Regions from separate parts of the Micromonospora sp. NBC_00821 genome, predicted to be linked through region 2. Evidence: predicted binding sites of a transcription regulator. Region 2 holds the regulator's gene; the other holds the start of a gene.
What was found. The regulator HspR, encoded in region 2, represses chaperone genes until heat shock. The targets are predictions, from matches to a motif close to TTGAGTNNNNNNNACTCAA.

Region 1 (6,160 bases), 3.3 Mb from region 2:
CGAGAGCGTTCGGGTCGATGCCGAACCGCCGCCCGTTGGAGCGCAGGTAGGAGAGTGCGATCTGCGCCGACTCCTTCATCACGTCACCGAGCTGGCCGGTCAGGGTCAGCCCCGGCTCACCCTCCATGCTCGTCGCCTCGATGAAGAGCACGTCCCCACCGGCGCCCGTGACGGCCAGACCGGTGGCCACGCCGGGCACGGCGGTACGCTCGGCCGATTCCGGTGTGAACTTCGGCCGACCCAGGTAACCGGTGAGGTTGTCGGTGCCCACGCGTGCCGGGGTCGGGTCCGTCGCCAGCGTCACCGCCACCTTGCGCAGGATCTTGGCCAGAGCCCGCTCGAGCTGCCGGACGCCGGCCTCCCGGGTGTACTCCCCCGCGATCAGCGCGAGAGCCTCGTCGGCGACGCTGACCTCGTCGACGGTCAGCCCGGCCCGCTCCCGCTGCCGGGGCAGCAGGTGGTCGCGGGCGATGGCGACCTTCTCGTCCTCGGTGTACCCGTCCAGGGTGACCAGCTCCATCCGGTCCAGCAGGGGGCCGGGGATGGACTCCACCACGTTGGCGGTGGCCAGGAAGAGCACGTCGGACAGGTCGAGGTCGACTTCCAGGTAGTGATCCCGGAAGGTGTGGTTCTGGGCCGGGTCGAGCACCTCCAGCAGGGCGGCGGCCGGGTCACCGGCGTAGCCGGCGGCCAGCTTGTCCACCTCGTCGAGGAGCACGACCGGGTTCATCGAACCGGCCTCGCGCAACGCGCGGACGATCCGACCGGGCAGCGCCCCCACGTAGGTGCGCCGGTGCCCGCGGATCTCCGCCTCGTCGCGGACGCCGCCGAGGGAGACCCGGACGAAGTTGCGCCCGAGCGCCCGCGCCACGGATTCGCCGAGGCTGGTCTTACCCACCCCGGGAGGACCGGCGAGGGCGAGCACCGCGCCGGAGCCGCGACCGCCGACCACACCGAGGTTGCGCTCGGCTCGCCGGTTGCGCACCGCCAGGTACTCCAGGATGCGGTCCTTGACGTCGGACAGGCCGGCGTGGTCGGCGTCGAGCACCGCCCGAGCCGCGGCCAGGTCGGTGTTGTCCTCGGTACGCGTGCCCCACGGCATCTCGAGCACGGTGTCCAGCCAGGTACGGATCCAGCCCGCCTCCGGGGAGGCGTCGCTGGCCCGCTCCAGCTTGCCGACCTCGCGCATGGCAGCCTCGCGTACCTTCTCCGGCAGCTCGGCGGACTCGACGCGGGACCGGTAGTCGGCGGAGCCGTCCGGCTCGTCCTCGCCCAGCTCCTTGCGGATCGCGGCGAGTTGCTGGCGCAGAAGGAACTCGCGCTGGGACTTCTCCAGCCCCTCGCGGACGTCACTGTTGATCTGCTCGGTGACCTCCTGCTCGGCCAGGTAGTCCTTCACCCAGCCGACCAGCAGCTCCAGCCGGGCGGTGACGTCCGGCGCGGCGAGCAGCTCGGTCTTCTGCTCCAGCGTCAGCCAGGGCGCGTAACCGGCCGAGTCGGCCAGCTCGGAGAGGTCGGTCATCCGCTCCACGGCGTCGATGACCTGCCAGGCGCCCCGCTGTTGGAGCACTGAGGTCACCAGGGCGCGGTACTCGCGGGCGAGTTCCCGGGCCCGACCGGCGTGGGCGGGTTCGTCGAGTTCGGTCGCCTCGACCCAGAGAGCGGCGCCGGGACCGGGCACGCCGGAGCCGATCCGGGCCCGGGACAGGCCACGGATGACGGCGGCGGGCTCACCCTCGGGCAGCCGGCCGACCTTCTCGATGGTGGCGACCACGCCCACCGGGCCGTATTCGCCGTCGATGCGCGGCACGGCCAGCAGCTTGCGGTCGCCGGTCGCACGCGCCGCGTCGATAGCGGCCTGGGTGGTGGGGTCGAGGGTCACCGGGATGACCATCCCGGGCAGCAGCACGGCGTCGGTCAGGGGAAGTACCGGAAGAGTTGCCATCGAACACCTGCCATCGCGTTGAGTTGAGCGTGTCTCACTCAAGTAACAAAGCGTTCCCCTTGTTCCGCTCTGTGACCCAGACCACTCTTCTCCCGGTCCGTCGGGTCGCCCGGGACCGGCGGGCGACCCGACAAGCACCTCAGGTGAGCTTGCTCTTCACCGCGTTCACCACCGAGCCGGCCACTCCGGGGTTGGTGCCGTACAGGCGAGGGTCACCCGGAGGCAGCACCGGTTCCGGCGCGTTCGCCAGCGGGTTGTCGTCGTACCGGAACTCGCCCTTGCCGTCCGGCGAGGGCCCGGACGCCCAGCGCCCCTGGGCGGCGTCGGTGCCCGAGGAGAAACCCAGGTAGGTGTAGCCGTACTCCTCGGTGAACTCACCCGAGTCCGGGAACGCCTCCGGCACCGGCATCTCCTCCAGCCCGTCCTCCTTGAGCTGCTCGATCGCCGCCAGCCACATGTTCTGGTGCATCGTGTCGCGGGCCAGCAGGAAGCGCAGCATCTGCTTGACGCCCGGGTCGTCGGTCATGTGGAACAACCGGGCGACCTGGAGCCGACCCTGCGCCTCGGCGGTGACGTTGAGCTGAAAATCGGCCAACAGGTTGCCGCTGGCGGTGATGAACGCGCCGCTCCACGGCACCCCGTTGGAATCGGTGGGCAGGGCCCCACCACCACCGTGAATGAAGTGCGCCGGGTTCTCACCGGCGTAGGTCGCGGCGCCTCCGGGGTCCTCCGCGATCCCCTCGGTCAGCGACAGCGGCGCGTTGTCCAACAGCCGGGTGATCATCGTGACGATCATCTCGACGTGGCCCATCTCCTCCGTGCCGACGTCGAGCAGCAGGTCCTTGTACTTGCCGGGCAGTCGGCAGTTCCAACCCTGGAAGAGATACTGGTTGGCGACAGTCATCTCGCCCCACTTGCCGCCCAACACCTCCTGCAAACGACGGGCGAACGCCGCGTCCGGGCCGTCCGGCTTGGCTTCGAACTGCAGATCCTTGACGTGGCTGAACATCCAACCTCCTCGGTACCGGAAACAGGTAGCGAGGCCGTTCCCGCCCCGCTGACCCGAGCGGGCCAACCGGTGTCCCGCTCGGGTCAGCGCACCGGGCGAGCCACCGGCAGCAGCACCTCCAACGCCACTCCACGGGGCCGTAGCCGGTGCGCCCGTAACGCTCCCCCGTCCGTCGCGAGGAGCTGCCGCGCGATCCACAGACCCAGACCGGACATCCCGACGGCCGGCGCCGGACGCCGCAGCGCGACCAGCAGCGCATCATCGACCCGACCCTCGTCGGTGACCAGGATGCTCAGGCTGGGGCCGCGCACTGTCGCGTAGAGCCCGACCTGTCCGTCCGGCGGGCCGTGCCGCAACGCGTTCTGCACCAGGTTGACCAGGACTTGACGGGTTCGTCCGGCCGGTACCGGGCAGGAGGCCGCCCACCGGGTGGCCCGCGCCCGCCGGCGGCCGACCGGCACCAGCGCGGCGGCCTCCCGCAGGATGCCCGCCAGCGCGACGGCCGGCTCCGGTTGCGGAGTCGGCGTCAGCACGCCGGTGCCGGCAGCCGCGTCAAGCAGCAGGCTCTGCAGGTGGGCAGCCTGGTCACGGGCCAGCTCAGTGAGCGCCCGCCGGTCGTCCCCGGTCAGCTCCTGACGCTCGTCGGCCAACGCGCGGGTCAGCGAGGTCAGGGTGCTGATCGGCGTCCGGAACTCGTGGCACAACACCCGCAGCAGCAACTCCGAATCGGCAGCCGTCGGTTGTTTCCGGCCCGGTGTCGGCTCAATCGGGCGCAACCCTCGCAGCAGGTCCCGCAGACCGTGCCGTACGCGCATCCACCCGACTCCCCTCGTTCGGTGCGAACCCGCATGATCGGTACCCGCTGGGGAACGGCGCAGACATGCCGGGAGCCTCCACCTTGCGACTCGTCGTCGTGGACGATCACCCTCTTTTCGTCCGCGGCCTGGAGTTGCTGCTCCCGATCACCACAAACGGCCGCGCCGAGGTCATCGCCTCGACCGGCGACGCCGCCGCGGCGGCGGCCCTGGTCAGCAACTGCCGCCCCGACCTGGCCCTGGTCGACCTGCACATGCCGCCGCCGGGCGGCATCCGGGCGGTGGCCGCGATCCGGCGGACCACCCCACGGGTACGGGTGGTCGCGATGTCCGGTTCCGCCGACGCCGGGCCAGCGGTGGAGGCGCTGCGGGCCGGCGCGGAGGGGTTCCTGCCCAAGACCAGCGAACCGGAGGAGCTGCTGCCACCGCTGCTGGCGATCCTCGACGGCTGGGCAGTGCTGCCGGCCGAACTGCTGCGCGCCATGCTACGACCCACGCGCTCCCCGCCCGTCGACCTGGACGGCGAGGAACGGCGGCTGCTGCGGGGAATCGCGTCCGGCCGCAGCACCGTCGACATCGCCGAAGAACTGCACGTCTCCGAACGGACGGTGAAACGGATGACCGCCGCGTTGCTGCGCAAGTTGCGGGTCTCGAACCGGGCCGAGGCGGCTGCCGTCGCCGGCCACAGCGGCATCCTCGGGGAATGACGCCTCGACACCGAACCGATTCACGGTTTTGCTCGGTAACAGAATCGCGACGCGCCGAATGAATGGAAGGCATATTGTTGCGGATTACCGGGGTGGTAGGTCAGACTTTGGACACATCCCGCCGCACACAGGGAGTAATCGGCAATGGCGAGAAAAGTAATCACGGTCCTGACCGACGACCTCGACGGTGGGAAGGCCGACCGAACGGTTGAGTTCAGTCTCGACGGCGTGGCCTACACGATCGATGTCTCCGACGAGAATGCCGGCGTCCTGCGCAAGGCGCTCGATCCGTACATCAATGCGGGTCGGCGGATCGGGCGCGGCCCGGTGGAGAGCGCCCGTTCAGTCCGGCGACCGGGGCGACCCGCCGGCGCGGGAATGGATCGGGAGCAGAACCGGGCCATCCGGGAATGGGCCGTCAAGAACGGCTACAAGATTTCCGAGCGCGGCCGGATCCCGGTTGAGGTCGTCGAGGCGTACAAGAGCCGCTGACGCGACTCGACGGGGCCCCGCCGGAAACGGCGGGGCCCCGTCGTTTGTCCGGGCACCCGAAGTGAGGCGGTGGCCGACCACCCCGGGTTGTCGCCCCGGGTGGCCGGCCACCGTTGGTAGGTCAGCTCAGTTGACGTCGATGCGCACCGAGTCGAAGGCGGGGGTCTGGTTGGCCCGCTCCATCATCGGCAGGCGGTGCGAGCCGTCACCGGCCCAGACGGAGCACTGGGCGGTACCGGACTCCGGCAGGCCCGGAATCTGGATCGTCACCTCGTCGGGCTGGGCCCCACCGCGGCCGTCCTCGGTCGCGACGAAGAACGCCGGCACCTCCTGCGGCTCCGGCGGAGCGGTCAGGCTGTCCAGCATCCGGCACGCGGTGTGGAAGTGACCGCGGACCAGGCCCTGGTCGTTGAGGAGCGAGCTCTCCACGTAGTAACCACCCTGACCGGCGGCCAGGAATCGGTCCCGGACCAGGTTGCGGGTGCTGACCCGCAGGGTGAAGGGCTGGTTCTGGCCGACCTGCTCGGGGAACTGCGTGATCAGCAGCGACGGGTTGTTGGCCGCCGCGCCGACCTCACCGAATTCGGTGCTCACGCAGCGGTTGCCGTTCTGGAAACCGTCGTGCGGCTGGAGCCGGCTCTCGTCGCAGTCGTTGGCGAGCACGCCGAGCCCGGCGCCGGGTGCGGTGCCACCGCCGTTGTTCCCGCCACCGTTGTTGCCACCGCCGTTGTTGCCGCCACCGTTGTTGCCGCCACCGGGGGTGGTGGTGGGCGTGGTGCCGCCGCCGTTGTTGCCGCCCGTGCCGCCGGTGGGCTGCACCTGGCACTCGGCGAGCTGCGCGAGGCCCTGCGGCCGAGGTCCGGCCCGGTCGATGGCGGTCGTGATCCGGTCCAGCACGGCGCGGCGCTTGCCGGCCAACGGCTGGAGGATCGCGTTGCGGATGAACGCCTCACCCTTGTTGCCCTCGGCGGCGAGCCGGCGGTCCGCCTCGGCGATCTGGGTCTGCAACTGGGCGAGGTTGCGGTCCACCTCGGCTCGCGCCCGGTTCGGCACCTGCGGCAGCTTGGCCGCCACGTCCGGACAGGCGATGGCCGTGCCGGTACCCACAGTGCCGTCCTTGCCGTCCTCGCACTCGGGGACCGACTGCTGTCCGTCACCCCAGTGGTTACGCACCCACCGACCGTTCTGCCAG
Region 2 (6,160 bases):
CGTTCGAGCAGGCCGTGAAGGACGCGGGGATCAAGATCTCCGACGTCGAGCACGTCATCCTGGTCGGCGGTTCGACCCGGATGCCCGCCGTGACCGACCTGGTCAAGCAGCTCACCGGTCGCGACCCCAACAAGGGCGTCAACCCGGACGAGGTGGTCGCCGTCGGCGCCGCCCTCCAGGCCGGTGTGCTCAAGGGTGAGGTCAAGGACGTCCTGCTGCTCGACGTGACCCCGCTCAGCCTGGGCATCGAGACCAAGGGCGGCATCTTCACCAAGCTGATCGAGCGCAACACCACCATCCCGACCAAGCGTTCCGAGGTCTTCACCACGGCTGACGACAACCAGCCGTCGGTGCTGATCCAGGTGTTCCAGGGTGAGCGGGAGATCGCGGCGTACAACAAGAAGCTCGGCACCTTCGAGCTGACCGGCCTTCCGCCGGCGCCGCGCGGTGTGCCGCAGATCGAGGTCGCCTTCGACATCGACGCCAACGGCATCGTCAACGTGCACGCCAAGGACCTGGGCACCGGCAAGGAACAGAAGATGACGATCACCGGCGGCTCCTCGCTGCCGAAGGACGACATCGAGCGGATGCGCCGGGACGCCGAGGAGCACGCGGAGGAGGACAAGCGCCGCCGCGACGACGCCGAGACCCGCAACGTGGCCGAGGCGCTCCAGTGGCAGACCGAGAAGTTCCTCGCCGAGAGCGGCGACAAGCTGCCCGGTGAGAACCGCGAGCAGCTCAACGAGGCGCTCGGCGAGCTGCGTGGCGCCCTCGGCGGCCAGGACATCGAGAAGATCAAGTCGGCGCACGAGAAGCTGGCTCAGGTCTCCCAGCAGGCCGGTTCGCTGCTCTACTCGCAGCAGGCCGAGCAGGGTCAGCAGCCGGGTGGCGAGCCCGGACCGGGTGCGACCGGCGCGACCGGTGCGACCGGCACGCAGGCCGGCGGCGCCGACGACGTGGTCGACGCGGAAATCGTGGACGAGGACGGCAAGAAGTGACCATCGGCCTCCGACACGTTTGCACGGCGAAGGGGATGAGGTAGCCGCATGACGCAGAAGCCACGAGCCGCCGACCCGGGCGACACCGGGTCGACGCCGGGTGGCTCCGCGACCACGGAGCCGACCGGCGACGGGGAGCGGGTCGTCATCCGCAACAACCGCAAGCTCGTCGACACCGCCGAGCCGGAGGGGACCGCCGCCGACGCGGAGACCGGTGTTCCGGCCGAGGGTCTGGTCGAGGACGCCGAGGTAGTGGTCGACGAGATCGAGGTCGAGGTCAACTCCACCGACGGGCCGGAGCCGTCCGGTCCGCCGGTGGTGGACGCCCCGGCGCAGCCGGTGGACGGCGGCGGCACGGGCACCTCGCTCGGCGCCGAGCTGGAGGCGCTCCGGGCCGAGCTCGACGAGCGGACCAAGGACCTGCAGCGGGTGTCGGCCGAGTACGCCAACTACCGCAAGCGGGTCGACCGCGACCGCAGCCTCGTCCAGGAGCAGGCGACCGGTTCGGTGCTGGCCGCGCTGCTGCCGATCCTGGACGACCTGGACCGGGCCCGGGAACACGGCGACCTGGTCGGGCCGTTCGGCACTGTGGCGGAACAACTCACCACAGCGCTGGGCAAGTTCGGCCTGAACGCCTTCGGCGAGCAGGGCGACCCGTTCGATCCGACCCGGCACGAGGCGGTCGCGCACCAGACCTCGGCCGACGTCAGCGAGCCGACCTGCGTACAGGTCATGCGACGCGGCTACCAGCTCGGTGAGCGGCTGTTGCGCCCCGCGCTGGTCGCGGTCGCGGATCCGAAATAGTGCCAGACAGTGACCGAGCTGTCCCGTCCACCGCTCAGCGGTGGGCGGGACGGCCGGGCCACCAGGGTCGGAAGGAGGTGGACCGGTGAGTTCGAAGGACTGGATCGAGAAGGACTTCTACGCCGTGCTCGGCGTGGACAAGGCCGCCTCCGCGGATGACATCAAGAAGGCGTACCGCAAGGTGGCCCGGGAGTCGCACCCGGACCACAACCCGGGCGACCCGAAGGCCGAGGAGCGGTTCAAGGCCGCGTCCGAGGCGTACAACGTGCTGTCGGACAGCGGCCGCCGTCGCGAGTACGACGAGATGCGTTCGCTCTTCGGCTCTGGCGCGTTCCGGCGCAACGCCCGGGGTGGGGGTCAGCCGGGCGGCATGCCGTTCGACGTCTCCGACATGTTCGGCGGAGGCGGAGGCGGCGATCGTCGCTTCGGCGGCGCCGGCTTCCAGGACCTCTTCAGCTCGATCTTCAGTGGTGGTCAGGCCGGTGGGCAGGCCGCACCACACGGTCCGGCCCGTGGTCGGGACGTGGAGACCGAGGTGGCGCTGGACTTCGGCGACGCGGTGCGCGGAGTGACGCTGCCCCTGACGCTACGCGCGCCGGGAGTCTGCGACACCTGCCACGGCAACGGGGCCAAGCCCGGCACCCAGCCGCGTACCTGCCCGGTCTGTCATGGTGCCGGCGTGACCACCCGCAACCAAGGGTCGTTCAGCTTCTCCGAGCCGTGCCGCAACTGCCAGGGCGTCGGCACAGTGGTCGAGGAGAAGTGCCCGGAGTGCCACGGCAGCGGCGGTGTCACCAAGACCCGCACCATGAACGTGCGCTTCCCGGCCGGTGTGGCCGACGGTCAACGCATCCGGCTGGCCGGGCGTGGCGAGCCGGGCGAGCGCGGTGGCCCGGCTGGTGACCTCTTCGTGCACGTCAAGGTTCGGCCGGACGAGCTGTTCGGGCGTACCGGGGACGACCTGACGCTGACCGTGCCGGTCACCTTCGCGGAGGCCGTGCTCGGCACGGACCTGCGGGTGCCCACGCTCGACGGTGCGATGACCCTGCGGGTGCCGCCGGGAACGCCGAGCGGGCGGGTGCTGCGGGCTCGCGGCAAGGGTGTGGTCCGTCGCGACGGGCAGGCCGGTGACCTGCTGGTCACGCTGGACGTGGTGGTGCCGGCCCGGTTGTCGGACGAGGCGCGTACGGCGCTGGAGTCGTTCGCCGAGCAGACCCCGCCGGCGGCCCGGGAACATCTCGACGCACGGGTGCGTCGAGTCAGTTAGTCCGGTGGAATGGACGCGGAGGTGAGCGGGATGTCGGGCGAGTTCCTCGGTTCGGGCGACCCTGCCTACGAGGCCAAGGTGCTGATGATCTCGGTAGCGGCACGGATGGCGGGGATGCACCCGCAGACCCTGCGCCAGTACGACCGACTGGGGCTGGTGCAGCCCGGCCGGGCCGCTGGTGGCGGGCGTCGCTACAGCGTCCGCGACGTGGTGCTGCTGCGCGAGGTGCAGCGGCTCAGCCAGGACGACGGGATCAACCTGGCCGGCGTCAAGCGGATCATCGGGCTGGAGCGGCTGCTGGAGCAGGCGCAGCAGCGGGTGGCCCGGCTGGAGGCGGAGCTGGACGCCGCGTACCGCCGGGTGGCGGAGCTGGAGTCGTTGGCCCGCTTCCCGGGCCGGGATCTGGTGCCGACCAACCGCACGTCCACAGCGCTGGTGGTGTGGCGCCCCCGCCGGACGCCCGATCGCTGACCTGCCGCTCACCCGGATCTGTCTTCTCGGCCCGGACCGCGCTGGATTCCCGGCGCGGTCCGGGCCGCTTCAGTTAGCCTGTCGATAAGGGTCCAATCGGCTTAATCTGGACCTACCGGCATGGCGAGGGGGAGCGATGGCGGAATCGGCGAAGAAGGTGGCCCAGCAGACCGAGGACCGGTTGGAGAACCTGGCCGAGACCGTCCGCAAGAAGTTCGACAAGGTGACCGAGGGGACCTACCGGGACCGGATCATCGCGGGCCGGTTCGCCGAAGATGGCGACCACGCCGGCGAACGGGGCCGAGCCGAGACGGAACGCAAGCAGGACTGACCGGTGACCGACGTGCGGGCCGGGACCCACGGGGGGTCCCGGCCCGTTCGCCGCGTCGGGGTCGGGGCCCGTTCGCCGTCGGAGTGCGGGCCGGACGTCGGGACGCCGCCCTCGGCCCGGGGTGGGTGGCCAGCCGACGCGTAGGTCCTTTCGAGCTGAATCGTTTGCGACATCAGCTCCAAAGGGCCGCGAACAGCAACAGCACCCAGCCACCGCGGGCGAGGGAGCCACCTAAGTCGTCTCAGCCGAGGCGGCGGTTTTCGCGGACCAGGCCGCCCTCGCACCAGTCCCGGTAGACGAAGAGGTCCGGTCGGGCCAACAGCACCCGGCCGTTGTGCGCCCAGACCTTCATCAGCTCGTCGCCGTCACGCTCGGCCTGTTCGACGAGCTTGCGGAAGCGGCGCTTCGGGTGGGCGCGGAAGTTCGTCCGGATGCCGTCGGCCGCGTAGATGTAGAGGCAGTGCAGCGCGAAACGCCGGGCCGGGCAGGTTGGATCCATCGCCAACTCGAAGAGCGTCAACACCAGCCGGTCGCCGGAGACCAGCAGGTCCCAGTCGGGTGGCATCGAGGCCAACGGCACCGAATCGGGCTTGTACGCCCAGGCTCGCAACTCCGCCGGAGTCGGATCGACGGGGTTGGCGAAGCCGTGGAACGTCGACTCCTGCACGCTCACCGGCCAACCTTCCGCTCTCGCCCGCGTTTGGCAACGCTGCCTGCGGACCCTGGCTGCTGGGGCGAAACGGTAACCCGCCGTCGGGTGCTGCGGTAGTACCCGCGAGGAGCAATTCCGCAACCGTTGGCACGGGCGGGTCCGTTGCATCGACAGCGCAGCCGATGATGCTCCTATGACAATCCACGTTAGACGGTTACGGCGGGGTGCCGGGGCCGAGTTCGTCGAAGGGCTGGAGTGGCTTTTCGCGAGGATCTCGCCGTGCACCCCGAGTGGCGCTCCCGGGGTGTCGGCTCCCGCCTCCTGGCGGCGGCCAGGGCGTGGGCGCACGACAAGGGTGCCGACTATGTCTTCCTGGAGTCCGGCCTCGCCCGGACGGAGGCGCACCGCTTCTACCTCCGCGAGGGTGCGACGCACGCCGCCGCGGCGTTCAGGTGGAGCTCAGTGCAGTGAGTCGGCGACCGGGATCGGCTCCCGCCGTTGGGCCGCCGCGCGGTTGCGCAGCCACCGCTTGAACCACGGGTAGTCCGGCAGCCGGGCCAGGATCGGCCCGGTCACCACGGTGATCAGGACGTACGTCGCGGCCAGCGCCGCCAACCGCGGCTCGACACTCCCGGCGGCCACCGCGAGCCCGGCGATGACGATGGAGAACTCACCTCGGGGTACGAGTGCCAGGCCGGTCCGCCATCGACCGGGTTCCGCGATGCCGACCCGGCGGGCGGCCAGGTAGCCGGTGAGCGTCTTCGTCGCCATGGTGACCACTGCCAACGCGAGCGCCGGCAGCAGCACCGGGGGGATGTCCTGCGGGTCGGTGGTCAGGCCGAAGAAGACGAAGAACACAGCGGCGAACAGGTCCCGCAGCGGCGAGAGCAATTCGGTGGCGTGGTGCGCCACCGGGCCGGAGAGCGCGATGCCGACCAGGAACGCGCCGACCGCCGCCGACACCTTGAGCGACGCGGCGAGGCCCGCGATCAGCAATGTCAGACCGAGTACGCCGAGCAGCAGCGCCTCCGGGTCCTTCACCGACAGGGCGGACGAGATCAGGTGGCCGTACCGGATGGCGACCACCAGCACGATCAGCACAGTGCCCACCGCGATGGTGAGCGCGATTCCGCCGCCGAGCAGGCCGGTGCCGGCCAGTACGGCGGTGACGAGCGGCAGGTAGAGGGCCATCGCCAGGTCCTCGATGACCAGCACCGAGAGGATTACCGGGGTTTCCCGGTTACCGAGCCGGCCCAGGTCGGCGAGGACCTTGGCGATCACCCCGGAGGAGGACACCCAGGTGATGCCGCCGAGTACCAGGGCGGCGACCCAGTCCCAGCCGAGCAGCAGGGCGAACCCCGCGCCGGGTAGCGCGTTGAGGACGCCGTCGATCAGCCCGGCCGGTGCCGCCGAGCGCAGGTTGCCGACGAGTTCGTTGGCTGAATACTCCAGCCCGAGCATCACCAGCAGAAGGATGACGCCGATCTCGGCGCCGACCGCGAAGAACTCCTCGCTGGCGTCCAGCGGCAGCAGCCCGCCGTGCCCGAACGCGAGCCCGGCGAGCAGGTAGAGGGGAATGGGAGAGAGGCCGAATCGCCGGCTGAGCCGGCTGAGAAGCCCAAGCAGCAGCAGCAGCG

Region 1: a site for HspR is predicted at 1,969-1,987, ahead of lon (endopeptidase La). Genes of this name have one in related genera too.

The regions. Positions count from the first base shown of each region.
Region 1 covers NZ_CP108880.1:3,673,404-3,679,563, reverse strand. The annotation lists gene lon (endopeptidase La) at 1-1,945, opposite strand, end outside; gene OHB44_RS16870 (manganese catalase family protein) at 2,085-2,954, opposite strand; gene OHB44_RS16865 (sensor histidine kinase) at 3,038-3,769, opposite strand; gene OHB44_RS16860 (response regulator) at 3,868-4,476, shown strand; gene OHB44_RS16855 (histone-like nucleoid-structuring protein Lsr2) at 4,621-4,968, shown strand; gene OHB44_RS16850 (hypothetical protein) at 5,095-6,160, opposite strand, start outside.
Region 2 covers NZ_CP108880.1:337,478-343,637, forward strand. The annotation lists gene dnaK (molecular chaperone DnaK) at 1-998, shown strand, start outside; gene grpE (nucleotide exchange factor GrpE) at 1,047-1,802, shown strand; gene dnaJ (molecular chaperone DnaJ) at 1,888-3,069, shown strand; gene OHB44_RS01595 (heat shock protein transcriptional repressor HspR) at 3,100-3,540, shown strand; gene OHB44_RS01600 (hypothetical protein) at 3,677-3,871, shown strand; gene OHB44_RS01605 (hypothetical protein) at 4,113-4,544, opposite strand; partial or broken gene OHB44_RS01610 (GNAT family N-acetyltransferase) at 4,764-4,994, shown strand; gene OHB44_RS01615 (cation:proton antiporter) at 4,983-6,160, opposite strand, start outside.